4 regions of the Desulfovibrio fairfieldensis genome follow, and region 3 is predicted to be linked to each of the others. Evidence: riboswitches for the same ligand, from Rfam matches in the RefSeq annotation. Region 3 holds a riboswitch; each other region holds the start of a gene.

Region 1 (7,364 bases), 310 kb from region 3:
TGATGTGCCGGAGCGGGCGTCTTCAAAACTTTGAAATTGTGACATCTCAGAGTTAATCTGCTCTATAATACGTCTTTTGTGAAAATATGCAAGAAGGGCCGCCCGGCCTTCGCTTCCAGCCGCTTTCAGAACAGGGCGGGGAGGAAGGAGCCGGGCGCGAAGTGTCAGCAGTTTTCCAACACTCGCAGTTCCGCGGACAGCCGCCCCGAGTTGGAGCGCAGCAGCACGTAGCCGCCCTGGGCCAGCGCGCCGGGGTTGACCACCACGGTACGGCCCACACGGTCCACGGCTCTGGCTTCATGGATATGGCCGCAGAGGCAGATGTCGGGCTGGGCTTCTTCCAGAAATTCACGCACCGCCGTGGAGCCCACATGAACGTCGCCGGGAATCACGTCGCAGGCCGTATCCTTGGGCGGATTATGGGAAACCAGCACCGTATGCGGATAGCGCCGGGCGCGCTGCCAGCAGGCGTCCAGCCATGCCGCGAAGGTGGATTCGGGAAATTCGCTGGGCGTGCCGAAGGGCGTGAACGTGGAGGCCCCCACGCCGAAAATGGCGGTGTCCGGCGTCAGTTCGCGGGTTACGGTATGCAGGTTCCAGCCCTGCTCGCTCAGCCATGCATCCACTTCAGGCCGGTCCATGTTGCCGATCTGGGCCCAGACCGGCAGGTCGTGGGCGCGCAGAACCTCCATGACCAGTTCGGCCTGCTTGACGCCGCCGGTGATGGTCAGGTCGCCGGTGACGATGATCCCGTCGGCCTGGGCCAGTTCCGGAATCCGATGGAAACAGGCGGGGTCGTCGTGGATGTCGCCCACGGCTATCCAGAGGTAATCCTGCGTATCGGCGCTTGGCATGGCGTCCTATCCTTTGTTATAAAAATGGTGTCGCAATCCTGCCATAACTCGCCACGGATGGAAAGAGCCGCCATGCTTCCCACATCTCCCGAATCCCCCATGTCCGAGGAACCCGTCGCGGCGCGCAAGGCCGCCCTGCGGGAGCATATCCGCAAGCTGCGCAGCCGCCAGCCGCCGGGTTTGGCGCGGGCGCGCAGTCTGGAGGCCCAGCAACGGCTGATTGAGGGCGCCTGCTGGCGCAATGCGCATTCCGTGGCGCTGTATGTGGCCCTCAAGGGCGAATTGTCCACCGACAAGCTGCTGGACGCCGCCTGGAAGAGCGGGCGCACGGTCTGGCTGCCGCGCGTGCGGCCCGGCGAAGCGGGGATCATGGACTTCGTGGCCTGCACGGGGCCGGAACAATTGCGGACCGGCCCTTTCGGCCTGCGCGAGCCCGAGGACGGGCTGCCGGGCTTCGGGCCGGAAGGGGCGGGCAAGGCCTTTAAGCCGGATCTGCTGGTACTGCCTGGCTTGGCCTTTGACCTGCACGGCGGCCGCCTGGGCTTCGGCGGAGGGTATTATGACCGTTTTCTGGACAGCGAACTGGCCTGCCCGCGCGTGGGCCTGTGCTTCGCCTTCCAGGTTGCCAAAAATCTGCCCCTGGAACAGTGGGATCAACGCGTGCAATATCTCTGCACGGAAGAGCAGTTTCTGTGTCTGTAAGCTACATTCCTTTTCAGTTTCCCGGTCTTGAGAATGTCCGTTGCGCCTTTCAGGTCCGAGCCGCCATCCCCGGCGGCGTGTACCGCAACGGCTATGACGGCGGCAATATTTCCTTCAGCACCGAGGACGACCCGGATATTGTAACGGGCAACCGCCGCGACCTGCTGGCGGCCTTGCAGCCGCACGGTCTCACGGCTTGGGCGGAGCTCAATCAGGTGCACGGCGACGTGTTGCTCTTCGAGCCGGAAGCCGTGGCCTGCGAAACCCGGTCCACGGCGGACGGCGACGGCATGGCCGTGTCCCGGCCCGGCCTGGGCCTGCTGATCAAGACCGCGGACTGCCAGCCCATTCTGCTGGCGCACAAGAGCGGTCGATACGTGGCTGCCCTGCACGCGGGCTGGCGGGGCAACCGTTGCGATTTCCCGGGTACGGGCGTGGCCCGCTTCTGCGCGCGCTATGATCTCAAACCCTGCGACCTGCTGGCCGTGCGCGGACCCAGCCTGGGGCCGGGACGGGCGGAGTTCGTCAACTTCGAGCGGGAATGGAGCGACGACTTCCGGCCCTGGTTCGACCCGGCAACGCGGACCATGGATCTCTGGGGCCTGACCCGCCGGCAGTTGCAACAAGCCGGTCTGCCGGAGCGCCAAATCTACGGCCTGGATCTTTGCACGGCTTCCAACAACGGACAGTTCTTCTCTTACCGGCGTGAAAAAAGGTCCGGCCGTCAGGCCAGCCTGATCTGGACCACGGCCTGAGGCTGATCCGTCGCGCGTCTACCTTGGGCAAGCGTATAAAAGTTCATTTAATTTATACAGCTGGTTCAATATATTGGTATTTATCATATACTCTTTCCCAAGAGTTGGGCAAAGCCACCTTTGCTCCGCCGGAGCGAAGCGCAGGCGGATGGCTGGTGCCGGGAGAATTCTAAAAACTAAGATTCTTCGGCGTTGGCAAGGAAAATGGCGCTTTTTTGCGTGGAAACCGACCGAAAGGCGGCCCAAAGGGCCGTGCCCGTTGGCGAGCCGGGCGAGCCTTACGGGCATCAAGAGCAGGGCTGTACTCAAGTACGTGAGCGGCAAAAACGCCGGATGACGCCGCCAACGTCGAACAGGCCGGTTTTGACGGATAATCCCGGCAAATAAGATGCCTTAAAAGCTGGAGTCAGATGCATCTGTCCGGCCGCATTGACAGGGCCGCGCGCCGCGCCTAATGTGCCTCTGGCAACGGTAGCCGGACCGGCGGAGCAACGCGGAACGGCTTGAAAAGGGAATCCCGTGTAAAACGGGAGCGGACCCGCCGCCGTGAGATCCGCAAACCGCGCCCCATTTTGTGCCACTGGAAACGGGAAGGCCGGGGCAAGGGGATCAAGCCGGAAGACCTGCCGTGCCCATTTTCGCGCTCCTGGAGCAGCTTAACTTTGAAAAAGTGCATTGCTCTGGCGTGAGATGTTCTCCGGCAACGGGTTTTTGCCGGTCAGGCAGAGGAAATACGGGCCTCTTCCAGGTATGGAAGAGGCTTTTTTTGTCCGCATAGCCCCATATGATATGCACATAGATGCCCTTTCCCGGCCGCCCCGGGCGCGGTCCCTTTGCCTTGCCCTGGCCGGGCTGGCGGCGCTCTGGCTATGCTCCCTGCCGCTGGCCTGTCTGCCGGGGCCGTTCCCGCTGGGCGTGAATGAGGTTTTCCGCGCGCTGGCCGCGAGCCTGGGCCTGGCCGCCGCTCCGGTGGACGCCTCCCAACTCCTGGTAGTGGGGCAGATCCGTCTGGCGCGGGTCTGTCTGGCGGCACTTTGCGGCGGCGCGCTGGCCGTGGCCGGCGTGGCCCTGCAAGGCGTACTGCGCAATCCCCTGGCCGATCCTTTCACTCTTGGCATTTCCGCCGGTGCGGCCTGCGGCGCCAGCATGGCTATCGCCCTGGGCGGCGTCGGCGGCGGGTTCGGCCTGTGGCTGGGGCGGATTCTGGGCCATGCGGCGGGAGTGACCCAGGCCGGGTTGGTGGCTCCCGCCGCTCTGGCCGGGGCCCTGCTGGCCCTGTGCGGCGCGCTCTGGCTGGGCCGGGGCAAGGGGGATTTCAGCCGCGAAAGCGTGATTCTGGCGGGTATTGCCGTGGCCGCCTTTCTGGGGGCCCTGGTGGCCCTGGTCAAGGCTCTCAATGAGGAATCCGTGACCAGCATCGTGTTCTGGATTCTGGGCTCGCTCCAAGGCCGGGGCTGGGACAGTCTGCCCCTGCTGCTGGCGACCCTTATTCCCGGTCTGCTGGCCGTGGGTCTGGGCTGGCGGGCCTTGGACGTGCTTTCGCTGGGCGACGAGCAGGCCGCGCAACTGGGCCTTAATGTGGGCCGGGCGCGCTTCTGGCTGTTGGCCGGGGCCAGCTGCATGACCGCCGGTTGCGTGGCCGTGGCCGGAGTGATCGGCTTTGTGGGCCTGGTAGTGCCGCATGTGCTGCGCCTTTTGCTGGGACCGGGGCACGGCCCTTTGCTGGCCGGGGCCTTTTTCGGCGGCGGCGTACTGCTGGTCTGGGCTGACGTCCTGGCCCGCAGCGTGCTGGGCGGCGGCCAGGAATTGCCCGTGGGCGTGGTCACGGCCCTGTTGGGCGGGCCGTTTTTCGCCCTTCTGGTGCGGCGGCGCTGATGTCCGGCGCACGATCAATGGACAGGCCGCTGAGCAGAGCAGTGGAAGGGCCGATGCTGGACGTGCGCAATCTCACGGCGGGCTATGCCGGGCGGCCCGTGCTGCGCGGCGTGAGCCTGGCGGCGCGAGGCGGAGAAAGCGTGGCCCTGCTGGGACCTAACGGCAGCGGCAAAACCACCTTGCTGCGTTGCATTTCCGGCGTGCTGCGGCCCCAGGGCGGCGGCATACGTTTGGCGGACAGGCCGCTGGATGGCCTGCGTCCGCGCGAACGCGCCCGGCTGGCGGCCGTGGTGCCGCAACGCGCGGAATGTCCGTCCGGCCTGAGTGTGCGTCAGATGGTCCTGCTGGGGCGCTATCCCTACCTCTCCTGGCTGGGCGGCTACGGACGGCGGGACTACGCCGCCGTCGGACAGGCCCTGGCCGCCACCGGAGCCGCCGCTCTGGCCGCGCGCCGCGTGGGGGAGCTTTCCGGCGGGGAACTGCAGCGGGTGCTGCTGGCGCGGGCTCTGGCCCAGGAGAGCCCGCTGCTCCTGCTGGACGAGCTGGCCGCCGGTCTGGATCTGGCCCGCATGGTGGAACTTTTTGATCTGCTGGAGCGCCGCCGGGCCGCCGGGGCCTGCGTGCTCATGGCCATGCACGACTGCAATCTGGCCGCCTTGTATGCAACCAGGCTCATGGGCCTGAAAAACGGCCGGGTACTCTTTGACGGCCCCGTGTCCGAGGTCTTTACCGAGGAGAAACTCAGTGTCCTGTATGATATTCCCATCCGGGTTTTTCCGCATCCGCGCTGGGGCCTGCCCCAGGCGCTGCTGGGGCGCGCTTCCGGGCCGTGGAGCAACGGCGCCGTCAATTTTGCTGCTGGTTCTGCTGCTGACGGGCCTGAATCCGGCCCCGGTTCAGACGGCTCCCATTGAGGTGGTTGACGACACGGGCGTCACGCTGACTCTGGATAAACCGGCCGAGCGGATCATCGCCCTGTACGGCGCCTACAACGAGCTGCTGCTGGCCCTGGACGCGCGCGGCCTGCTGGTGGCGCGCACCGTGGCCGACGCCCATCTGCCGGAGCTGGCCGGTCTGCCCGCCATAGGCACCCATATGCGGCCCAATGCGGAACTGATCGTGGCTCAGAAGCCGGATCTGGTGCTTCAGCTCGCCGGACGGCGCGAGGCGCTGTTGCAGACCGAAGCCCTGCGTAAACTGGGCATCAATGTGCTGACGTTTGAGATGGATTCTTTTGACAAGATGTTCGATGTGCTGGAAAAGCTAGGGCGTCTCACGGGACGCGAGCGGAAGGCCGCCGGGCTGATTCTGGACTGGCGGGCGCGCCTGGCAACGCTGCGGGCGCGCCATGCCGGGGAAAAGCCGGTGCGCGTTTTCTATGAAGTGCGCTATCCCAATCTGTTGGCCGCCGGGCAAGGCAGCATCGTCAATGAGATCATTGCCGTGGCCGGGGGCGAAAACGTGGTCGCGGACGACAAGAAACTGGTGCGCTTCAACGAGGAGGCCTTGATTCTGGCTGACCCGGACGCCTACCTGATCCAGAAGGGCCCCATGAATCCCGATCCGCAGCCTCTGTCCGAGCGCGCCCATTACCGGGATTTGCGCGCCGTGCGCACGGGACGGGTACTTGTGGTGGATGAGGACCGTTTCGCCCGGCCCGGCCCCCGCGCCGTGGAGGCGGCGGAGGGGTTGGAGCGCTGGCTTCATCCTTAGGCACGATGTTCTTTTGCCCGCTGGACGTTGTCGAACAGCGCTTTTTATTCCGCTCATGGACCAGAAGAGTCCACTGCGCTGCAGAAAAAGCTTGTTCTCCTCGCCGGCGGGCAAAACTCCTATCGTGCCGGGCGGAATATTACATCTGATAACCAACGAGCAAGCGAGCAAGATATGACCGGAACTCTTTACGGACTGGGCGTGGGCCCCGGCGCGCCGGATCTGCTGACTCTGCGGGCCGTGAACGTCCTGCGCACGGTGGACGTGATCCTGGCGGCGGCCTCGCCGCGCAACGACTATTCCGCCGCCCTGGACACAGCCCGGCCCCATCTGCGCGCGGACGCGCGCCTGCTGCGCCTGGAATTTCCCATGACCCGCGACGCCGGGATTCTGCGCGCGGCCTGGCTCAAAGCCGCCGAAGCCGCCCGTGATGTATTGGAAGGCGGGGAAAACGCGGCCTTCCTGACCATCGGCGATCCGCTGGTGTACAGCACCTTCGGCTATCTGCTGCGCACCCTGCGGGAAGTCGCGCCCCACCTGCCGGTGGCGATCGTGCCCGGCATTACCTCCTTTCAGGCCGCGGCCGCACGCACGGGCACGGTGCTCTGCGAAGGCGGCGAGAAGCTGCGCATTCTGCCCGGCATCAACGGGCGGGACGACCTGGCCGCGGAACTGGACAATGCGGACACAGCGGTGATCCTCAAGGCCTACCGCAACTTCCCGGCCATCCGCGAAGCCTTGCAAAGCACGGGCCGTGACGCGGACTGCCTGCTCGCCAGCCACGTGGAACAGCCTGAGGAACATATCCGGCGCGGCGTGGCCGCAGTGGACAGCACGCCGCCCTATATGTCATTGATTGTAAGCCGGAAGTCGAAAACCGGCGGAGAGGAAGGCACGCGCTGACGGCGGACGTGTTTTTGTTGCCACGTTCTCAAACGGCTGCCGGATCACCGGGGGAAGTGCGATGGTCGATATCCTGCGGACGATAGTGCAGCACGATTATGAATTCGTCATGGTCGTGGACCTGTCCACCGGCCGCTATGTGAAATACGTGGGCAGCGACGCCTACGCGCATATTCCGGAGCAGGGCGATCATGCCGTCCAGGTGCGCAGCGTGGCCGAGCGCTTTGTGCTGCCCGAGGACAGGGAAGAGTATCTGGAGAAGATGTCGCTGCCTGTCATTGCCGCCATGCTGGAGAGCCGGAAAAAGCCCAGCTTTACCTACCGGCGGCGCAAACTTTCCGGCGAAATCGCCTGGCTCAAGGCCAATTTCATCTATGCCTCCGAAGAAAAGCGCAGCGTCATTATCGCCTATTACGACGATACCGAAGAGGTTGTTGCGCGCCTGAACGAGCGCAAGAAGATCGAGTTGCAGGACGAGGGCATCCGCTTCATGGCCCAGAATCTGTGCGAGGATTTTCTCATCGCGGATCTGGAAAGCGGCGCATGCAGCATGGTGACCCCG
Region 2 (7,364 bases), 1.6 Mb from region 3:
ATCCGGAACGCGGCCTGATCCCGCCGAACCGTTTTGTGCCTTTTTTCGAACGCAACGGCTTCATCATCCTGCTGGACGAATACATCTGGGAGGAGGTCTGCAAGCTGCTGCGTTCCTGGCTGGACAAGGGCTACCGTCCCCTGCCCGTGTCCATCAACGTCTCGCGCATGCACTTCAACGACAACGGCTTCTGCGGCAAATTGCGGGCCCTGACCGACAAATACCGCCTGCCCCGGCATCTGCTGGAACTGGAGCTCACGGAGAGCGCCTTTTTTGAAAATGAAAAAATCCTCCAGCGGACCATGCGCAGCCTCCAGGAGGCCGGTTTCGCCTTTTCCATGGACGACTTCGGCACCGGCTACTCCTCGCTGAACACCCTGCGCGCCCTGCCTTTCAATACCGTCAAGCTCGACCGCGCCTTTGTCAGCGACAGCACGGACAATCAGCGCGGCCAGATCGTGGCCCGCAACACCATCGTCCTGGCCAAACAGCTCGGCATGCGGATTATCGCGGAAGGCGTGGAAACCGTGGAACAGGCCCTTTTTCTGCGGAATATGGGTTGCGACCAGGCTCAGGGCTTTTATTACTCGCGGCCCATGGACGCGCGGGAATTTGAAACCTTCAGCTTTGTGCACCGCAAGTGCTTCTGGGTGGACCCGCGCCTTCAGGACCGCCTCCCCGACGGGGAAAGCAACGAGACCACGGATAAGTAAACCACGCCGCTACGCGCCCGGATTGCCAACTGGCGGCGGGAGTGCTAAAAAATTACAAGGAAGTCTCCTGTCATGAGCTTCCAAACGCCGACCGCGTCAAGGATGCGTAATGGAACAGCGGGTTCAGACATCGGCCGCGCCGGGACCGGCAACGGACGAGATGGAGCAGGCCCGCTACAACTGCGTGCTGCGCAGCATCTTCGGCGAAATCTTTGAAGTGGATTTCAGCGGCGACAGCTACCGTCTGATCCACATGGGCGACGTGCGCTTCTGCCCGCCGCCGCCCGGCATGGGCGTGGCCGCCACCCTGCGGGCCATTGCCGAGACGCTCATCCATCCTGAAGACCGGGAAATTTTCCTGCGCGTGCTCAATCCCAAGGCCCTGCTCCAGGGAGAAAATCTCAAACAGGGCTATGCCTCCGGCGACGTGCGCAAAAAATGCCTCGACGGGCAATACCGCTGGGCGCGCTTCACTGTCTTTCCCCTGGTTTGTGCCGCTTCCGGCCGCCCCCTGCACATGATCTGCGTGCAGGATGTGGACGAGCAGAAACGCGCCGTCGGCCTGGCCCGCGAAAACGCCCTGCTCCAGCGCCGGCGTCTGGATGAGCTGCGCTACAAGGCCGTGCTGGACCACACCAATACTCTGGTGTTCGAATGGCGCGACAATCAGCCCACCTACACCTCGCCGCACATTCCGCAACTGCTGGCGGGCGATTACAACGGCCGCTGGCTTTTTGACGTCTGGCGCGAGGACAATGTGCTTTCCCCGGAGGACGGAGGAATTTTCAAAGACTGCCTGAACGCGCTGGAGCAAGGCGCCTCCTCCGGCGAGATGACCGTGCGCCTGCGCCGCCGCGACGGGCGCCTCATCTGGTGCAGGGTCACCTATACCTGCCTGGCCGACCCGGACCTCGGCATCCGCTACATCGGCACCATCAGCGACGTGGATGAAGTCACACGGGCCACGCAGGCCCTGCGCTTCAGGGCTGAATACGACCCCCTGACCGGCGCGTACAACATGCAGACCTTTTTTGAAAAGGCCGACCTGCTGATCCGCCAGGGCGACGGGCCGCGTCATATCGTGCGTTTCGACGTGGCGGGCTTCAAGGGCATCAACGAAATGTTCGGCCTGGAGGAAGGCGACCGCCTGCTGCGGGCCATCGCCCATCTCGTGCGCGAACAGATCGACAAGCGGTGGGAAACCTTCGCCCGCCTGTCCGGCGATGTATTTGTGGCCTGCCTCGCGGGCGACCGCGAGCGGGTCCGGCGTTTTGTGGGCTGGCTCTCGCGCCAGTTGCGCGAATATACCCAGTCTTACCGGGTCATGCTCTTTTTCGGCATCTGCCCGGTGGAAAAACGCAGGACCCCGGTGCACGTGCTCTGCGACTGGGCCCATCTGGCCCTGAAAACCGTCAAGGGCAGCGACCTGACCAACTATGCCTTTTATGACGGCGAGCTGCGCGCCCGGCTGCTGGATGAAAACAATATCAAGGATCAAATGCACGAGGCTCTGGAAAAAGGCCAGTTCGTGCTCTATCTCCAGCCCAAGGTGGAGATTTCCAGCGGCCGCATTGTGGGGGCCGAGGCTCTGGCCCGCTGGCGGCACCCCACGGACGGACTGATCCTGCCGGGCCGCTTTGTGCCGCTGTTCGAACGCAACGGCTTCATCGTCCGTTTTGACGAGTACATCTGGGAACAGACCTGTAAAATGCTGCGCCTCTGGCTGAACAAAGGCTACCGGCCCACGCCCGTGTCCATCAACGTCTCGCGCATGCACTTCAACGACGACCATTTCTGCGGCAAGCTGCTGGCCCTGACCGACAAATACCATTTGCCCCGGCATCTGCTGGAGCTGGAGCTCACGGAAAGCGCCTTTTTTGAAAGCGAAAAAACCCTGATCCGGGTCATGAACGACCTCCAGAAACAGGGTTTCGTCTTTTCCATGGATGATTTCGGCACGGGCTATTCCTCCCTGAGTACCCTGCGCGCCCTGCCTTTCAACATCGTCAAGCTGGACCGCACCTTCATCAGCGACGGCACGGACAATGAACGCGGCCAGATCGTGGCCCGCAACACCGTCACCATGGCCCGCCAGCTCAAGATGAAAATCATCGCCGAGGGCGTGGAAACCGTGGAGCAGGCGCACTTCCTGCTCAGCATCGGCTGCAATTACGCCCAGGGCTACTATTACGCGCGCCCGGTGGATCCCGAGGAATTCGAAGTGCTCAGCTTTGTGCAGGAAAAAGCCTTCTGGGTGGACCCCAGTCTCCAGGAGGAAGCCCTCCGCCTGAACCTGCCCCTGGGCCTGAACGCTCCGGACCGGGAATACTGAACCGCCGCTACCGCCGGAACGCTTTTCCTGATCCATGCGCTTCTCGGAAAGGCCGCCGGGGGGCAACGCCGTCCCCAATCCATGCCCCCCCATTGAACACCGCCCTCTTGCGGCGATTTTCCACGCCTTCGCCCCGTGGGCCTGTCCTTCGGCAATGCTTGACAGCACAGGCCAAAGTATATATCAATTTATCTAGATATTGTGATGAGAAACGGAAAGCGGTGTAAATCCGCTACGGACGCGCCACTGTAACCGGGACAAACCCAGCCGAAGCCACTGTTCGACACGGACGAACGGGAAGGCAAGGCGAGCACGGGCCGGAAGTCAGGAGACGACTTGTCACAATGGCCGCGATCGGCGCGGCACGGCAGTACTGTCTCGCGTATAGGCATTTGCCCGGACTGGAGCTTACGCTTGAAATTGCCGCCCAACGGCCCGGCATCTCCGCTGTTTTGCGTTCCACGGCTCAGCGGCGGATGCGCCGTGCGGCAATTTAGCGGCGCGGTTTATCCTGCACAAAGACGGACCGCCCTCTCCGGATGCATCCCTGTATTCCGGCTCTGGACGCACGTGAAATAGACTGCCCTTTCAACTCTTTTGAAAGGAGCATCCCATGCGAACCCACATTCTCGGTTTCCCGTCCATCGGAAAACAGCGAGAGCTGAAACAGGTTCTCGAAGCCTTCTGGAAAGGCGATCTTGCCGCTGAAGCGCTTACCGAAACCTGCACGGCGCTGAAGAAGCGCCATTGGCGCATCCAGCAAGACGCCGGTCTTGACTATGTGACCACAGGCGATTTTTCACTCTACGACCGCATGCTGGACATAACCCGCATGCTCGGCGCAATGCCCCCCCGCTTTGCCCCCTGCCTCAAGGACGCGCACCCGGACCTGTATTTCAGCTTGGCGCGCGGCGATGCGCGGCGCAACATTCCGGCCCTGGAAATGACCAAGTGGTTTGACACCAACTACCACTATCTTGTGCCAGAAATCGATGCCGATACGCCCTGGCATCGCGAAGAGCACCCGCTGGTCGCGGATACAAGGCTGGCCGGGGAACTCGGCTTTTCGCCGAAACCGGCCCTGATCGGTCCGTTCACCTGGCTGGCCCTGGCAAAAGCCCGCAACGGCGCGCACAAGTGGGCGCGGCTGAACGCGGTTACGGCCGCCTATGCCGACCTTTTTACGCTTCTTGCGCCCTTGTGCGACCGCATCCAGGTTGAGGAACCCGTGCTCTGCACGGAACTTCTGCCGCAAGAGGCGAGCGGGGCTTTTCGGGAGGCCTACGCGGCCCTGAACACGGCCAGCAACGGCAAGCTCATGCTGACGACCTATTTCGGCCCGCTCTGCCGGAATCTGGATCTAGCCCTCGCTTCCGGCTGCGCAACGCTGCATGTGGACATGGTGCGCGGCAGGGAACAACTGGATGCCGTTCTGGACAAGCTCCCCGCCGACACGGCGCTTTCGCTCGGCGTGGTGAACGGACGCAATATCTGGAAAAGCGATTACGCCCAAATCCTGCCCCTTGTCACGCGGGCCGTCGCCGCGCTCGGCACGGAACGGGTTTTGCTGGGATCAAGCTGCTCGCTGCTGCACTGCCCTGTGGACCTGGAGGAAGAAACAACCCTGCCGGAGCACATCCGGAACCGCATGGCCTTTGCCGTGCAGAAGTGCGCGGAGCTGACCGACCTGCGAAACATTGCGGAAAACGGCGACAACGCGGCCCTGGCGGCCAATGCCGCCGTATTGCGGGCGGCTGCCGGGCATGCCGACAGCCGCATTGACGCCGTGCGCCGACGCGCGTCCGCCGTCACGCCGGACCAGCTTTCCCGCCGCTCGGCCTATCCGCAGCGGCATGCCGCGCAGGCCTGGCTCAACCTGCCCCCGCTGCCCACCACGACCATCGGCTCCTTCCCTCAGACCGCCGCCATCCGTAAAACCCGCCTGGACTACAAGCGGGGCGACATGCCGGAAGCGGACTATCTGGCCGCCATCAGACAGGAAATCAAAAACTGCATCGCAAAGCAGGAGAAACTGGGCCTGGACGTCCTTGTGCATGGCGAGGCTGAGCGCAACGATATGGTGGAATATTTCGGCCAGCAGCTCGGCGGCTTCTGCTTTACGCAGAATGGCTGGGTGCAGAGCTACGGCAGCCGCTGCGTAAAGCCGCCCGTCATCTACGGCGACGTGTACCGCAAGCGGCCCATGACCGTGGACTGGATTCTCTACGCGCAGTCGCTCACGCAAAAACCGGTTAAGGGCATGCTGACCGGCCCGGTGACGATTCTCTGCTGGAGCTTCGTTCGCGAGGACCTGGAACGCGGCGAAGTCTGCAAACAGATCGCTCTGGCTATCCGCGACGAAGTGCTGGATCTGGAAAAGGCGGGCATCCGCATCATCCAGATCGACGAGGCCGCCCTGCGGGAAGGCATGCCCCTGACCAAAGCCTCGGCGGAAGACTATCTGCGCCGGGCGGTGGACGCCTTCCGTCTGGCCGCGTCCGGCGTGGAGGACGCCACACAGATCCACACCCATATGTGCTACAGCGAGTTCAATGCCATTCTGCCCTGGATCGCCCAAATGGATGCGGACGTCATCAGCATTGAATCCAGCCGCAGCGGCATGGAACTGCTGGAAGCCTTCACCGAGTTCCGCTATCAGGGAGAAGTGGGGCCGGGCGTGTACGACATCCACAGCCCGCGCATTCCCGGCGTGGAGGAGATGACGGATCTCCTGCGCAGGGCCTTGCGCCACATTCCCAAGGAACAGTTGTGGGTGAATCCCGATTGCGGCCTGAAAACCCGCCAGTGGGACGAGGCATATCCTTCTCTTGAGAATATGGTCGTCGCCGCTTTGCGGGTACGTGAAAGCCTGCGCTGACGCGCACCGGACGGGTCGAAACCTGCCTATCCGATAGACTGGTAAGGAAGTGCTGATTACTGAGGATGTTGTTCTTTGCCGAGGGCCACGGAGCGGGCCTGACGCGGGCAGAGGGCAAAAAGACCGGTAGTCAGCGCTTCCTTAAAACGGAAGACGCAGCAGACGCAGACTGCCGGGCTGGATATAGAGCAGACGGCCCTGGCTCACGGCCTCGGGCCGGGTGACGAAACTGTCCTTGCGGATGTTCAGAATGGCTTCGGCCTCATGGCTGCAATCAAAGAGGTGCAGGATTTCATCGTCCATGCGGTCGGCGGTGGTCCAGTGGCGATTCACCGGCGGGCCCTCCGGGGTCAGGCTGCGCAGAAAGCGGAAAATGACCGCGCGGCCGCGCTCCGGCGCGAGCCATTCCCGGCAGACCCGCCAGAGCTCGTCCACTGTGGGCCGCTCCTCCGGGGCAAAAGGCCTGCGCACCTCCAGGGGAAAGGCGCGGCTCTGCGCCCGCAGCATGCCGTCCACCAGATTGAGATAATCTGTTTCCTGATCCAGCACGGCCCTGAAGGCTTCGGGCGCGCCTGCCAGGGCCAGCAGGGTTTCGTTGAGAATGTCCCGCGCCTTGAGCACCCGGATGCCGTGGGTCAGGCGCAGAGCGTTGAGCACCGCGTAAATGGCGCAGAAGGTGTCCAGTTTGCCCTGATAAAACGGTTTGACCATGCAAGCCTCCGCGCATTGTTATGCCCGCAAGCCCAAGGGGGGTCAAGGCGGGCGCGCCGCGCGCCCGGCCAGGGCGTAAGTTGCGTCGGCCCTGCTTTCCCGGCCTGTTTTCCTTTACAAGCTTGGTGCGCGCATGTATAAGAGGACATTCATCAACTATATCACAATACCTTGATATGCAGATATTAACCAATCCCCAAGAATTGGCGGCCAAATGCCGGGCCTGGCACGCCCAGGGCGAGGACATCGCCCTGGTTCCCACCATGGGTTATTACCACGCCGGGCATGAAGACCTGATGGTCCACGCGCGCGGACTGGCCAAGCGTCTGGTGGTCAGCCTGTTCGTGAATCCCGCGCAGTTCGGCCCCGGCGAGGATCTGGAAGCCTACCCCCGCAACGCCGAGCGCGACGCCGCCATTGCCGAAAGCCGCGGCGCGGACGTGCTCTTTATGCCCGAGCCGGGTTCCATGTACGCGCCGGACCACGCCACCTGGGTGGAGGTGCCGGAACTGGCGAAAGGCCTCTGCGGCCAGAGCCGGCCCATCCATTTCCGGGGGGTCTGCACCGTGGTGCTCAAACTTTTTATGCTCACCAGGGCCGATGTCGCCGTGTTCGGCCAAAAGGACTGGCAGCAGCAGGCCATCATCCGCCGCATGGTCCGCGACCTCAACGTGCCCACGCGCATTGAGGCCCGTCCGACGGTGCGCGAGGCCGACGGTCTGGCCCTGTC
Region 3 (7,364 bases):
ATTGCTCTAGGGTCTGTTAAGACTATAGAATTTTTGTTCGCCTGCAAGGAAGATAAACCTGCTTTGAGGGAGTGTACTCTTCTGGTACTCGACCGAAAAAGCAGGTGAAATCTGACGCGGCAGGAGGGCAAAAAGGCATAGCGTTAACAGGCCCTAAGCGATTCCGCAGCAATCCTTGTCGCGCGGCGGAAAAGAACGGCCCCCAAAAACCAAAGTCTCGACGCGCCGGAATCGATCCGGTTCAGGCCGCATCTGTTGCATGCTTTCCGGCGGCGCGCGCCAGCTGACGCCGCTGCTCCCTGTCCAGCAGGCGTTGGTTGGAACTGCCCCGGAAGGGCAGATCCAGATCCCGCAGAGCTTCCAGATACGGCCCGTCAATGAGCAGATCGGTCAGCTCCAGCAGGCGGGCTATTTCCGAAGCGTCTCCGCGTTCCGCCCGCGCCAGCAAAGATTCATAGGTATAGCCGGTGTACGTGACCACATCCCCGCCCCGCGCGCGGACCCTCTCGGCCACGGCGCAGAGCGCCGCGGCCTGGAGAAAGGGTTCGCCGCCGGAAAAGGTAACTCCGGCCAGCAACGGATTTTCGTCATACACAGCGAGGAGTTCGTCCACGTCGCGGATGAAACCGCCCTCCAGGCTGTGCGTTTCCGGATTGTGGCAGCCCTTGCAGCCGTGCGGACAGCCTTGGGTAAAGAGCACGAAGCGCAGGCCCGGACCGTCCACAATGGATTCTTCGACAATGCCGGACAGACGCAAAGACGGGCGCAGATACGGGCGCGATTCACTGTCCGACTGCAATCCCGCCCGCGCGCGGGCCGCAGCGGGCGACGCGGACGCGGTCCGCTCAGGCATGGCGGACCCGGTCATGCTCCTCGGCTCGCTTGGCATTGTTGAAGCGGTCCAGGGTGCCCACCAGATAGCCGGTGATCCGGCGGATGCGCTCAAAGCCCATGCCCTGGCCCACCATCTTCTGTTTCGTTTTCGTTTCCTCAAACAAGCGCGATTCCATCAGCATTGCCGCAATCTCCTTTCTGGTTCTGAAAGTTGTAAAAAATTTCCCACCGGTTCGGGAACCGGAGTTCAATAACGCGGATCAACTTTGAGAAGTTACATTCTCAGAGTGTCAGAGACGCCCGCTTCGGCGCTTAACGGCGCAAGTGAATCGCGCCCTCGCCTTCGCAGCCGCCAGAGCAATTTCAAGTTGAAATTGCTCCACTATGATATTCCACCTCGACCGTTCATTCCCACTTGGGCATCAGGGGGTATTTTCTGCGGAGTTCCCGCAGCGCCTCCAGACTGATCCCCTCGCCCTCGCGGCGGCCGCAACGCGGGCAGACGTCGTTGATGACGCCCGTGTAGCCGCAGACCGGATCGCGGTCCAGGGGATGGTTGATGGAGCCGTAGCCCACGCCCTGATCATGCATGTAGCGGATGATGCGCTCAAAGGCCTCGAGATTTTTGCAGGTATCCCCGTCCAGCTCCACATAGGTGATGTGCCCGGCGTTGGTCATGGCGTGGTAGGGAGCTTCCAGCTGGATCTTCCTGAAGGCCTTGATGGGATAGTAAACCGGCACATGGAAGGAATTAGTGTAATAATCGCGGTCCGTGACGCCGGGAATACTGCCGTAGCGCTCCCGGTCCAGGGACACGAAACGCCCGCTCAAGCTTTCCGCCGGGGTGGCGATGAGCGTGAAGTTCAGGCCGGTCTTTTCCGCTTCCTCGTCAGCGCGACGGCGCATATGCCCGATGATTTCCAGGCCCAGCTTCTGGGCCTCCTCGCTTTCGCCGTGATGCGCGCCCACCAAGGCCTTGAGGGCCTCGGCCAGACCGATGAAGCCGATGGTCAGGGTGCCGTGCTTGAGCACTTCCCCTATGCCGTCGTCCCAGTCCAGCTTGCCGGAATCCAGCCAGATGCCGTTGCCCATAAGGAAGGGATAGTTGCGCACCTTTTTGGCGCTCTGGATCTTGAGCCGGTGCAGCAACTGCCGGAAGACCAGATCGATCTTCTCATCCAGCAGGGCGTAAAACTTTTCCGGATCATTACGGGCTTCCAGGCCCAGGCGCGGCAGGTTCACGGAGGTGAAGCTCAGATTGCCGCGTCCGCAGGTCACCTGGCGCTCCGGATCATACACATTGCCCAGCACACGCGTGCGGCAACCCATATAGGCCACTTCGCTGTCGTAATAACCGTCCCTGTAGTACTGGAGGTTGAAGGGGGCGTCAAGAAAGCTGAAATTGGGGAAAAGGCGTTTAGCCGAGGTTTCCATGGCCAGTTTGAACAAATCGTAGTTGGGGTCCTCGGGATTGTAGTTGACCCCTTCCTTGACCTTGAAAATCTGCACCGGGAAAATGGAAGTCTCGCCGTTGCCCAGACCGGCCTGGGTGGCCAGGAGCAGGTTTTTCATGACCATCCGGCCCTCGGCGGAGACGTCCGTGCCGTAGTTGATGGAGCTGAACGGCACCTGGGCCCCGGCCCGGGAATTCATGGTATTCAGGTTGTGGATCAGGGCCTCCATGGCCTGGTACACGCGCCGGTCCGTATTGGCCAGAGCTTCGTCCACGGCATAGGCGTGGGCGCGTTCCGCCAGTTCTTTCCACTGTTCGGGAGCGGCTTCGGTCAGCGCGCGGCCCAGAGCATCGGCTCCGGCCATGCTCGGGCGCACGCCCACGGCATCCAGCAGTTTCCCGGCCAGTTCCTCCGCGGCGGCCGCGTCCAGGCCCCCGGCAATGCGCAGGCAGGCGCAGAAGGCCTTGCGGTATTCCTTGGCATAGGTCTTGATCACGCCCTCGGCCATGGCATAGTCAAAGTGCGGCACGCTCTGGCCGCCGTGCATTTCATTCTGGTTGGCCTGAATGGCTATGCAGGCCAGGGCCGAATAGCTTTCAATGGAATTGGGCTCACGCAGATAGCCGTGCCCGGTGGAGAAACCGTTTTTGAACAGCGGGATCAGATTGATCTGGCAGCAGGTTTCGGTGAGCATGTAGAAATCTTTGTCATGAATATGGATATCGCCGTTAAGATGCGCGGCCGAGGCGTCCTTGGGCAGGATATAATTGTCGATGAAGAATTTGGAGCCCTCGGAACCGTACTTGAGCATGGTGCCCATGGCCGTGTCGCCGTCAATATTGGCGTTCTCCCGCTTGATGTCCTCCCGGATGGCCGGGGAGTACGTCAGCTTTTTGTAGATATCCATCAGATAGGATTCCGCGTTGCGGATCTTGGCGTGCTCCGCGCGGTAGAGAATATAGGCCTTGGCGGTTTTGGCGTAATCGTACTGGATCAGCGTTTCTTCCACCACGTCCTGAATTTCTTCCACATGGCGGAGGCTGCGCTCATCCAGCTTTCTGCAGACTTTCTCGGTGACGAAAAGCAGGTCCGTGGGCGACATGTCCTCGCCGCCCACAGCCTGGTTGGCTTTGGTGATGGCGTTGAGAATCTTGACCGAATCAAAGGGCACGGACGCGCCGTCCCGTTTCATAATACTGGCGGGCATGAAAAACTCCAGGCATGGAGGGGCTGTATGGAATAAAAAACCTCCGCCCGCAACACAGGCGGAGGAGGAAACGCATTTATCCTCACTGCAAGACCTGACGGCAAAAGCCCCGTTGCCGACGGTCCGTCCTCAAAGACGATGAATGAAAGCAGGTCTTCCGGCTTGCCGGCTCGCTTTTCGGCCTTCCCGGAGCGAATCCAGTGGCGCGCAAGGAAAAGCGGCATCAGTTCGGCGCACGGCGGCGGGTCCGCTCCCGATTTGAACGGGATTCCCTATTAAGCCCCGAAGGGCGCTTCCGTATCTCTAGAGATAGTCAAAACAGCCCCTTTCTGTCAATCAGAGGCGCGAAAAAAGGCTTCCTTGCTTCGTAACAACATACTGAATTTAAAAGATAAATTTTAAGGATACGGCCCTACGGCGACGACCGTCAGCCCTCCGGCCACAGTGCCGGGCCGCCATGCCCTCCAAAAGGTAGAGCCGGATGGTTTCATCGCCGACGATGCCGGGCGGGAGCATCTTGCCGCCCCCGCCGGTTCACCGCGCCGGGGCGGCCTGACTTTCGGCTCCTCTCCCTGACGGGCCGCCGAGCCGCGCCGTGATCCAGAGGTCCAGACCGGGCACGCCCTCCTCGCCCACCGGCTGCCAGTCCAGCACGGCATCCCGCCGCGCTGCGGACAGATAGCGCACAAAACGCAAATGCAGGTTCAGAGCGCTGTCCTTTTTATTCCGACCGACAATCACGCTGTGGGCAGCCAGAAAAAACTTGCGGGACTCCCCTTCCGGGCCGTTGCAGTCCAGATAGAGCAGGCAGAGCGTATTCTGATCAATATCAATGTCGTTGAGCAGATCGTAATCGACCAGCCGCACGAACGCACCACCGGCGGAGACGTCGATCAGGCGTATTTTCCGTTCCAGATCCTGGCTGTAACGGCTCATATAGATCTGCACCTGGCCGCGCTGCTCCGGCAACATGGGCGCGAACCAGAAGCGGAATTTTTTGAGCATGTCCGGCCCCAGGCGCAGCCGTTCGTGCCGACGCAACTCCCGCCATAAGGAACGGAAAGGCGTCTTGAGAGTGATCTCGGTCAGGGCGTTTCCGGCGTCGCGCCGCACATCCTGCACGCGGCAGTTGCAATAAAAACCGTGCCGCGCGACGGCAGCCTTACCGCTCTCTTCCTGCCCGTCCCTTGCCTCTTCCGGATTCGCCTCGATATCCGGCTTGAAATAGATGCGGCACTCTCCGCCCTTCAGTTCAGCGGGAATCAGGGGCTCCGCCGTGGACAGGACCGTGATGTCGCGGGCGGTAAAGGTTACGGTGCAGAGCAGAGGTCCCGCTTCGCGCGGACGGCCGTCAAAGGTGAGTTGGACCGGAAGGGCCCGGTCACGGGCGTATTCCAGGGCGGTTGCGATATTCGGACGCCAGAGGCAGAGGGGCATTACGCGGATCTCCTGTCATCACCAAGGATGCATGCCATGTCCTTTGGCACAGAGCAAGCTGGGGAATTGCCATTCTCAAAGCCGGCGCTGCCCTCAGTCGGCTGCTGTTGTTATTCGCAGCAATGCTGTCCTCGTCTGTCGCGTTGCGGCTACAGCCAGGCTTCGCCATGAACGGTTCAGGCAAGCCCCGGCGGCAATAGCTGACGCCCGGTGGGACTGAGGTTCAGCCTTTTGCCTCAGGCGCGGGCGGCCACGCGAGTGAGCGCCGGAGCAGGGAATCTTTCAACGTTAACCTACCCTATTTCCCAAGGATTTTTCATGGATAGCTCACGCGGACGCGTTCTGTAAAGTCACAACAGCGCCCCGTCCCGGTCGAACTTGACCGTGACGGGGCGCTGTTCAGACAAAACCTGCGAACGCCGGGGATATTCTAAGCAGATTAACTTTGAGAATTGACATTCTCAAAGTTTTTAAGCCGCTCGCTCTGCTCTCGATGTCCGTACGGCGGCATAGCCGCCAACGGCTGACGCTCGTGGCGAGCGCCTGCTTACGCAGCCGCCAGAGCAATTTCAAAGTGAAATAGCTCTAGGTTGGAAGTTTCATTCCCTGCCCAAGAAAGCGAATTCCGGCGCAGGACGCATGGTAAAGCATATTCGAACTTCGCATGGAACGGGCCTCGCGCAGGAGAGAATGAAAGCACGTTGGGAGCGGCTCCTACGGCAGCAGGGTTACCTCATAGGCATTGGCCGGTTCCAGATACTTGCGGGCCACGGCCTGCAAATCGGCCGGGGCCAGCGTAGCGGCCTTGTCCAGCAACTGCTTCTGGAAATCCTGGGGATAGTGCAGCACGGCGTCCGTGGCCGCCTCACCGGCGCGGTCCGCCAGGCTCTGCCTCTCGCGCAGGTATTCGCCCAGCAGGCGGTTGCTTCCGGCGGCCAACAGGGCCTTGGGCAGCGGCTTGGCCTTGATTTCGGCAATGATCCCGGCAAAGCCCCGCCGGGCCTGCTCCAGCTTGTCCGGCGTGGTGCCGATGTAAAAGGCCATGAAGCCCGTCTCCGGCATGCTGCGGTTGAAGGCGGTTACGGTATAGCCCAGGCCCTGCTCGTCGCGCAGGCTGGCAAACAGCAGGCCGCTCTGGCCCGAAAGCACGGATTGCAGCAGCATCAGGGCAGGCGCGTCCGGATGGGTGGGCGGCACGGTTTTGAAGATCTGCAGGAGATGGGCCTGATTACGGCCCGGCAGATTCAGGCTGAGCGCTCTGTCCTTGCCCCAGTCGGGCGCGGCCACGGCCAGGCCTTCCCCTTCCGGCGCGGGCAGGCCCTGGGCGAAGGCCAGCACGGCCTCGCGGTCAAAGCTGCCTGCCACGGAAAGCACCCACGGCTGGCCGGACTGACGGGCCCAGAAAGCCTGCACGTCTTTGCGGTCAAAGCCGTCCAGGCTCCGGGGCGTGCCCAGGCCGTCAAAACCATAGGGCTGTCCGCCGGGATAGAGGAAGGGATTCAGCTTGGAGAACATATAAGCCAGAGGATTGTCCGAGCGCTGGCGGATGGCGGATTTCATGTTATCCACCTCACGGCGCAGTTCCTTGGTTTCGAAACGCGGCTTGGCAAGCACATCGCCCAGCGCGCTGAAATACTCCGCGTTGAAGCGCGAGGGCCCGGTCAGGGAGATGCCGAAGGTCTGCAGACCCGCCTTGGCGGCAATGGAGGCCGCGCGTTCCGCGAAATAGCGCTCCACGCCCTGGGCATCCAGATTGCCGCTGCCGTCGGTGAGCAGGCGGGCGGTCAGATCCGCCAAGCCCTGCTGTTCGGGCTTGAGCAGTGCGTTGCCGCCGGGCAGCATCAGGTCCAGGGAAATATAGGGCACCGTGGCGTCGGGGATCATGATCAGGGTGCGGCCCTGGCCCAGTTGAACCACCTCGCGCTTTCCGGCGGCCACAGCTGCCGCCGCCACGCTTTGCGCATGCGCAGCGGCGGGCCAGTTCTTCCGCAGCACGGCTTCCAGATCGGGCAGGGCCGCGCCTTCCGGTGCCAGCACGCGCACCCGCGCCCGTTCCGGCACGAGCCACTGGCTGACGGCATTCTGCAACTGATTTTCATCCACATTGCGCTGAGCGAAACGCATGTTGCGCTCCCCCTGCTCCCCGCCCAGATCAAACTGGATGGTTCCCTTCCAGGATGCCAGACCGTTGAGGGTTTCCCCGGCCCGGTCCATGCTGTCCTCCAGATTGAACTTGGCCCGGCGCACGGCGTCGGCGCTGAAGTCCTTGGCCGTCAATCCGGCCAGATCCCTGGTCAGCTCCTGCCAAAAAGGTTCCAGCTTGTCGGCGTCCAGCTGGGCGGTGATGGTCAACAGGCCCGCGCGGGCCAGACTCATATTGTCCACGCTGATGCCGTCCACCAGTTGCTTTTCATACTTGTACTTGCGGTAGA
Region 4 (7,364 bases), 1.4 Mb from region 3:
CGGCGAGGGCTCGCATTTCCGCCGATACAGTCGCGCGCACTAAAAGTGAAAGAATTAGAGAGTGCAGCCTGGATACATTGATTTCCATTGCGCAGGCCCTTGGAGTTCAAACAAAAGATCTCTACTGTGAATCTTTGGAGATACAAGCAGGTTCAGAGCGAGGGGCTGAGCCCTCTCTTTTGGCCATAGAATTAGGAATCCTCATTAAAAAGAAAAGGTTATCAATTCCAAAAGTTACGCAGAAGAAGCTGGCTCTCCAATCCGACCTTGAACAGGCATACCTTTCAAAAATTGAAAGAGGATTATTGCAGCCTTCATTGGACGAACTTATACGCTTGGCCCAACGCATTAATACGACGGCGTCTCATCTCCTGAAACAGGTCGAAGCAGCAGAGAGTCAGAAACACGTATCTCATGCTTCAAAAAATAAATTTCTGTAGTATGTTGATCGACTATGTCAAATCCATATTTATATACTATAGCATCACTGACTTCATTTTATTGATTCGATTTTAGTGCACCTTCAAAAGGAGCGCACTAATGATAAAAAGCAATCTTGCAATCCTTATGAAGGAAAAGAAAATCACATACCGGCGACTTGAAGAGCTTTCAGGTATTGCGGGAGAGACAATCAACAGGGCTCGAGGAGCATTAATCTACGAATGCAAGTTATCGACCCTTGATGCCTTGGCCAGGGCTCTACAGGTAAAAATTAAAGATTTGTTTGATGAAGTGTGAAGTTCAGACCACAAAAAGCCCACATGGAGATATGGAACCAAAAGCCGATAATTTTTTTGGAAAGGCATTGCTTCAAATACGTCTCCGACTAGGGGCTGTTTCTAAATTAGGATTTTCGTTCTCTGCCAAGAAAGACGAACCTTGGGCGGCGGGAGTATATTCAAACATATTCGACCTTCGCACGGGGCGAGCCCGGCACCGGCAGAGGGCGAAAGGACAAGTTAGAAACAGCTCCCAGAGTTCCCAATACCAGCTGGCAAAGTTATCCGGTATTTCAGAGCAGGACGTACCCCCGATGATCGAAAGTAATGTCAAAAATATTATGGAAAATATGCATATTACATATGCCGAACTGGAATCGATGACAGGACTTTCGAGCCAGACCATTACCCGCGCCAGGAGCCGCAGAATCCGGGAAATGAGCTTGGAAACACTGGAAACTATTGCTCATGCGCTTGGAGTGACGGTTAAAGACCTGTTTGATGAACGTATTGTTTCCCATAAAAAGCAGACAGAGCAAGCCATCTCTCAGCGCCCTTCTCCGCAAAACGAAGATCAGGGGCCTCCTGTGAAATAAAAGCAGGCCGACGAGCTTCCTCTCCGGCCCGGCTGATTCTCCCACCTCTTCCGTGTCCGCACGACATCAACATAACAGCTATGTTCTACCTACAATGAGCAATAATTTCCCCCATGTCCTTTTGGAAAAATCCTCGTCCGTGCTCACGAGAAACGCGGTATCACGCAATATCGTCTTGCACAGTTGGCGGGGCGCTCCGTTCAGCAGATCAGCCGGATTGAGTGCGGCGAAAGAGAACCCAAACTTTCAACAATTATTATGCTCGCCCGCGCACTGAATATGGGGCCGGGGATTTTGGTGAACGAGGCGCAAAGGTGATGTGTGCCCCACAAGAGCCGTTATTGCCCGGCAGTGCCACGGCTCGGCTCATGCGTGAGGATTGGTTCAGAATCCTGATCCCAAGTTCGCCGACGTTGTGCCTTGACCGTCCCCGGCCAGCGCAAGGATTTTTCGCCTGCTGCGGAATGAGACGGGACTATGCCCGGCTGATTTATGTGATAACGCGTGAAAGCCGCCCACAAATCCAATGAAACCGGCAAAACAGATATCCCGTTCCGGTAATGGCAGACTCAAGAACGCCTGCCATGATGAAAAACAGCGAGCGGATCCGGCACAGAAAAAGGGCGCCCTTGCGGACGCCCTTTTTGTATCGCTGAAACAGCCAGCCTAGCTGTTTTCGCTGTTTTCGCTTTCCTCGAACTTCTGCTTGAGCAGGTCGCCCAAGCTCTGCCCGGCTTCCTGCGGGCCGGAATGGAATTCCTTGGGTTTGCGGCGCTCCTCTTCATCCTTGATCTGCTTGATGGAGAGGCCCAGACGGCGCTCCTCGGCGCTGACATGGATGACCTTGGCCTGGATTTCCTGGCCTTCCTTGTAGATTTCCGCCGGGGTCTTGACTTTCTTGCCGGACAGTTCGGAGACATGCACCAAACCTTCGATGCCCTCTTCAACTTCCACAAAGAGGCCGAAGTCGGTGATGTTGGTCACCACGCCCTTGATGGTGCAGCCCACGGGATAGGTATCCGGCACATGGCCCCAGGGATCGTCCACCAGCTGCTTGACGCCCAAGGTGAACTTCTCGTTCTCCTGGTCCACGGTGAGCACCTTGGCCTGCACGGTGTCGCCCACCTTGTACAGCTCGTTGGGATGGCGCACCTTCTTGGTCCAGGAAATGTCGGACACGTGGATAAGGCCGTCGATGCCGTCCTCAATGCCGATGAACATGCCGAATTCGGTAATGTTCTTGATGACGCCCTCAAGGACGGTACCTTCAGGATATCTCTCGGCCACCAGTTCCCAGGGATTGGGACGGACCTGCTTCATACCCAGGCTGATGCGCTTCTTTTCGCCGTCCACGCCCAAGATGACCACTTCCACTTCGTCGCCGGTGTGGACCATCTGGGAGGGATGACGCAGCTTGCGCGTCCAGGACATTTCGGAGATGTGCACCAAGCCTTCCACGCCGGGCTCCAGCTCCACAAACGCGCCGTAGTCCACCAGGTTGGTGACCTTGCCGGTGCACTTGGCGCCTTCGGGGAAGCGGGCGGAGATATCCTGCCAGGGATCGGGCACGAGCTGCTTGAGGCCCAAGGAAACCTTGTTGTTCTCACGGTCGAAGGAAAGCACCTTGAGGGTCAGCTCCTGGCCCATGGTGATCATTTCCTTGGGATGGCGGATGCGCTTCCAGCTCATGTCCGTGATGTGCAGCAGGCCGTCCAGGCCGCCCAGGTCCACAAACACGCCGTACTCGGTGATGTTCTTGGCCTTGCCCTGGACGATCTGGCCTTCCTCCAGGGTGCGCAGCAGATCCTGACGCTTGGAATCGCGCTCCTCTTCCAGCAGCACGCGGCGGGAAACAATGACGTTGCTGCGGCGGCGGTTGATCTTGAGCACGCGGAATTCAAATTCCTGGTTGACCAGAGCGTCCATATCCGGCACGGGACGCAGATCCACATGCGAACCGGGCAAAAACGCCTCCACCCCGCCGATGTCCACCGTGTAGCCGCCCTTGATGCGACGCACGATATGGCCCTTGATGACCCTGTTATTTTCCTGCACGTCCTCGAGCTGGTCGAAGACCTGCATGCGTTTGGCCTTTTCAAAGGAAAGGGTGATGGTGCCGTCCATTTCGTTCTTGCGCACCACATAAACGTCCACCCTGTCGCCCACGCTGACGGCCATGTTGCCCGCGGCGTCACGGAATTCAGCCGCGGGGATCTGCCCCTCGGACTTGAAATTCACGTCCACCAGCACATTGTCGTCATCCACACGGACGATCTCGCCTTTGGTAATGGAGCCTTCTTCAAGGTCGCCGAAATCGGGATTGAGATAGTTTTCGAGGGCGCTTTCGAAATTAATTTCGTCGTGCCCGGTTTCCTTGTCTGCCATCTGCCATGCCTCCAAATAATTTCCCCTCGCTGAGAGAGTGGGAAAAATTATCAGAGGCAAAGGAAAAGCACAAGAGAAATTGTCCGGCGCAAGGTTTTACGGCCAAGGAGAGAGACGGAAAAATGCGAAGCAGGGTCGGGTTTGCCAGGCCGCGAGCCAGAGCAGGCCCGGCTCAGGCAGCGCCAGACCGGCTGGCGGCGTGGCCGCCAGCGGAAGCAGGACTTGTCCCGCGTCGGCGGGCCGGGCGGCCAGCCCCCGGCACAGCAGATGCCCGGCCAACTCCTCGGCAATGCTGTTGAAGCAACGCAGCTCGATCCAGACCGGTTCCTCAAGTTGAGCTATGGGCGCGGGAGGCGCGTCTTCCCGGCGCTGGGTAATGGCGGCGCGCATGGCCGCGTACCGGCCGCCCCGGCGCAGGGCTGCCCCGGCCACGCCGGGCATGGCCGCCGAAAGGGCCAGCCGGTCGCCGGAGGCCAGGGGCACGGCAAAATCATCCGCAGCCAGACCGTTACGCAAAATGGTCTGGATGCGGCTTTCCACATATGCTTCTTCCAGCCCCAACCCCAAGGTCAGAAAACGCCCCAGGCTCACGGCATCCCCGCCTCGCGCGGGCAGCAGCACGCCCCGGCGCAGCAGGGCCGCGGCCGCGGCCGAAACTTCGGCGCTGAGCCCGGCGGGGTTTTCAGGCCGCTTGCCGGTGCCGCAACAAGCATCCATCTCAAGGGAGGTATCCATATTCGGAAGTATAGCCTGAAACGCGCGCCGGGCCAAGGCCCGGCGCGCGCCTGGAAACAGCTCCTGGTGCCTGATCGCAAAAAATGTGCTTTTTCGCTGAGTCACGGCGGCTATCTCATTTTTCAGCTTCGACACTTGTCTTGACTTTTGCGCCTCCCTATTGTCCTCTGCCCGCTGTAGCGGGGAATTCCGTGCAAATCGGAAACAGTCGCGCTGCGGTAAGAGGGTACAGAGCTTCTTCGCCTTGCCGGAAACATCCCGGCGGGGCGCGACAGCCAGCCGTCACAGGTGAAGGCGAAGCCGAGGCGCGGGGCCGTTGTCCTGATTATGATCAGAAACGCGGACCTCCACATCCCTTAAGTCCGAACACCCGCTGGCCGGGGCGCTTTGCGCCGCCGCCGTATCCACCTTTCAACGCACGATTGAGGAGGTTGCCATGTCTCGTACGTTGCGCGTGTTCCCGCGCGTCCTGCCGCTTTTCCTGCTTCTGCTGGCCCTGCTGGCCGCGTCCGTCCAAGCGGCGGATCAGAAAGCCCCCAAGGAAGGGGTGCTGCTGGTGGCTTTCGGCACCAGCGTGCCCGAAGCCCTGCCCTCGTTCAAGGCCGTGGACGCGTCCTTCAAGGCCGCGTTTCCGGACACGCCCGTGGTCTGGTCCTACACCTCGCAGATCATCCGCAAAAAACTTGCCAAGCAGGGCAAGCCCGTGGGCGGCATCAGCGACGGCTTGGCCGCGCTGGCCAAGGCGGGGGTGAAAGTGGTGCGCGTGCAGTCCCTGCATGTGATGCCCGGCGAGGAATTTACGGAGCTTGAGCGGGCCGTGCTGCTGGATATCCAGAAGCATCCGGGCCGTTTTGAGGCCGTGTACCTGGGCCGCCCCCTGCTGGAGTCGCACAAGGATGCCTTAAGCGTGGCCAAGGCCGTGCTTGCTGATATGGGCGGCAAGCGCCGGAAGGGCGAGGCTGTGGTGCTCATGGGCCACGGACAGGCCCACGGCCGGGCGGACCTGGTTTTTGAAGGCACACGGGCCACGTTCAAGGAAAGTGACCCCCTGGTCTTCATGGCCACAGTGGAAGGCGCGCGCGGCATTGACGACCTGCTGGCCGAGCTCAAAGCCCACAAGATCAAGAAAGTCTGGCTGCAGCCCCTGATGGTGGTGGCCGGGGACCACGCCCGCAACGACCTGGCCGGGGACGAGGAGGATTCCTGGGCTTCCAAGCTCAAGGCCGCCGGTTTCAAGGTGGAGGCCAACCTCAAGGGCCTGGGCGAAGTGCCCGGCGTGCGTGATCTCTTTGTGGACCATGCCAAGCAAAATGTGGACGACCTGACCAAGGAACCCAAGAAGCAGTAAAGCCGGATTTATCCACCGCAGCAAAGACGCCGTCCGTTTCCACACTCCGTGGAGACGGGCGGCGTTTTCGTGCCGGGTTTACGGTAAGTCCGCCCTATCGTCCTGAAAGGGGCACAACGCACGGAGCGGGATCAGCGCTTGTCGATCACCCGCTTGGACTTGCTGAACGTACGCGGCAGGCCGGCGTAATCCGCCACCCGCACTTCCATGCGCGCCAGAATGGCCTTGTGCAGCCGCCGCTCCAGAGCCTGGGCCAGGGCAGCGTCATTGCCGGACGGCTGATCCTGGGCGCGCTCCACAATCAGGGCCAGATGGTCCAGGGAGCGCTCGTCCCTGGTCAGCTCCATCTGGTATTCGCCGCCCAGTTCCGGGAACTGGCCGATGACTTCCATGATCTGGCCGGGATAGATGTTCACGCCCCTGTAGATGACCATGTCGTCGGAGCGGCCCAGAATGCGGTCGTGCCGGGGCATGTTCAGGCCGCAGGAGCAGCGGCCCGGCAGCAGGCGGGTCAGGTCGTGGGTGCGGTAGCGCAACAGGGGCACGGCCTCCTTGCGCAGGCTGGTGACCACCATCTCGCCCACTTCGCCCTCGGGCACGGGCTGCAGGGTGTCCGGGTCCAGCACTTCGATGATGAACAAATCCGCCCAGTAATGCAGGCCCTCATGGGCGTCGCAGTCCATGGCCGTGCCCGGACCGTACATTTCGGTCATGCCCGCGATGTCATAGCTGCCTTCCAGGCCCAGCTTGCTCTCGATGGCCAGGCGCATTTTCTCGCTGCGCGTCTCGGCCCCGCAGATCATCTTGCGCAGCCGGATCTGATCGCGGATGCCCGCGCGCTCCACTTCCTCGGCCAGCAGCAGGGCCATGGAGGCCGTGGCCCCGAAACAACTGGCGCCCACGTCCCTGAGCAGTTGCAGATGCATTTCCAGATTGCCCGGCCCCACCGGAATGGTCAGCATGCCGAAAAGCTCGCTGCCCAGCTGAAAGCCCGCCCCGGCGGTCCACAGGCCGTAACCCACAGCCACCTGCATGCGGTCCTCGGGCGTGAGCCCGGCCAGCTCGTAGCAGCGGGCCATCTGGGTGCTGAACGTCTCGATGTCGCGGCGGCTGTAGGCCAGAATTTTGCGCTTGCCCGTGGTGCCGCTGGAGGCATGGATGCGCACCACGTCCTTTTCCGGCACGCAGAGCAGGGGCAGGGGGTAGCCCTCGCGCAGATCCTCCACATCCACAGTGGGCAGCAGGCGCAGATCGTCCAGGCTGTGGATATCCTCGGCACGCGCGCCGCAAGCATCCAACCGCGCCCGGTACTGCGGGGAGTTGCGCGCCTGGCGCAGGGTGTAGCGCAGGCCGTCCAACTGGATCTGCCGGAGCTGCTCGTCCGTGAGCCGGGGAATGAAACGATGGGTCGTGTCGGGCATGGAAGGAGCCCCCTCTGTTTGTCTGGCCGGTCTGTCCCGCCGTTCTGCCCGTGCCAGGGCCATACGCGGGCCGTGCGGGCGGGAACGGCTGTTTGTGTCCGCTTCCTGTTGTTCCGATTTCGTTGTTCCGCCCCGTTTCTAGACTCCCCGCGCGCGGAAA

What was found. A riboswitch is a leader RNA that binds a small molecule or an ion and turns the genes downstream of it on or off. The one in region 3 is predicted to bind cobalamin.
Region 1: linked by a shared signal. The riboswitch ahead of AXF13_RS08855 (FecCD family ABC transporter permease) and the one ahead of AXF13_RS07580 (anaerobic ribonucleoside triphosphate reductase) in region 3 are both predicted to bind cobalamin.
Region 2: linked by a shared signal. The riboswitch ahead of metE (5-methyltetrahydropteroyltriglutamate--homocysteine S-methyltransferase) and the one ahead of AXF13_RS07580 (anaerobic ribonucleoside triphosphate reductase) in region 3 are both predicted to bind cobalamin.
Region 4: linked by a shared signal. The riboswitch ahead of AXF13_RS13320 (sirohydrochlorin cobaltochelatase) and the one ahead of AXF13_RS07580 (anaerobic ribonucleoside triphosphate reductase) in region 3 are both predicted to bind cobalamin.

Annotation. Positions count from the first base shown of each region.
Region 1 is NZ_CP014229.1:2,086,764-2,094,127, reverse strand. Features, by position in the region: gene AXF13_RS08870 (metallophosphoesterase) at 165-854, opposite strand; gene AXF13_RS08865 (5-formyltetrahydrofolate cyclo-ligase) at 927-1,556, shown strand; gene AXF13_RS08860 (purine nucleoside phosphorylase YfiH/LACC1 family protein) at 1,547-2,311, shown strand; cobalamin riboswitch at 2,764-2,956, shown strand; gene AXF13_RS08855 (FecCD family ABC transporter permease) at 3,101-4,186, shown strand; gene AXF13_RS08850 (ABC transporter ATP-binding protein) at 4,240-5,100, shown strand; gene AXF13_RS08845 (ABC transporter substrate-binding protein) at 5,039-5,899, shown strand; gene cobI (precorrin-2 C(20)-methyltransferase) at 6,074-6,802, shown strand; gene AXF13_RS08835 (GGDEF domain-containing protein) at 6,864-7,364, shown strand, end outside.
Region 2 is NZ_CP014229.1:3,405,131-3,412,494, reverse strand. Features, by position in the region: gene AXF13_RS14380 (putative bifunctional diguanylate cyclase/phosphodiesterase) at 1-713, shown strand, start outside; gene AXF13_RS14375 (bifunctional diguanylate cyclase/phosphodiesterase) at 823-3,045, shown strand; cobalamin riboswitch at 3,222-3,399, shown strand; gene metE (5-methyltetrahydropteroyltriglutamate--homocysteine S-methyltransferase) at 3,659-5,923, shown strand; gene AXF13_RS14365 (hypothetical protein) at 6,065-6,634, opposite strand; gene panC (pantoate--beta-alanine ligase) at 6,811-7,364, shown strand, end outside.
Region 3 is NZ_CP014229.1:1,774,742-1,782,105, forward strand. Features, by position in the region: gene nrdG (anaerobic ribonucleoside-triphosphate reductase activating protein) at 242-868, opposite strand; gene nrdD (anaerobic ribonucleoside-triphosphate reductase) at 846-1,016, opposite strand; gene AXF13_RS07580 (anaerobic ribonucleoside triphosphate reductase) at 1,240-3,495, opposite strand; cobalamin riboswitch at 3,626-3,807, opposite strand; gene AXF13_RS07585 (hypothetical protein) at 4,030-4,932, opposite strand; gene AXF13_RS07590 (M16 family metallopeptidase) at 5,647-7,364, opposite strand, start outside.
Region 4 is NZ_CP014229.1:3,160,644-3,168,007, forward strand. Features, by position in the region: gene AXF13_RS13295 (helix-turn-helix transcriptional regulator) at 1-440, shown strand, start outside; gene AXF13_RS13300 (helix-turn-helix domain-containing protein) at 541-738, shown strand; gene AXF13_RS17290 (helix-turn-helix domain-containing protein) at 770-1,315, shown strand; gene AXF13_RS17475 (helix-turn-helix domain-containing protein) at 1,499-1,633, shown strand; gene AXF13_RS13310 (30S ribosomal protein S1) at 1,982-3,700, opposite strand; gene AXF13_RS13315 (hypothetical protein) at 3,797-4,435, opposite strand; cobalamin riboswitch at 4,590-4,827, shown strand; gene AXF13_RS13320 (sirohydrochlorin cobaltochelatase) at 4,872-5,783, shown strand; gene AXF13_RS13325 (phenylacetate--CoA ligase family protein) at 5,915-7,204, opposite strand.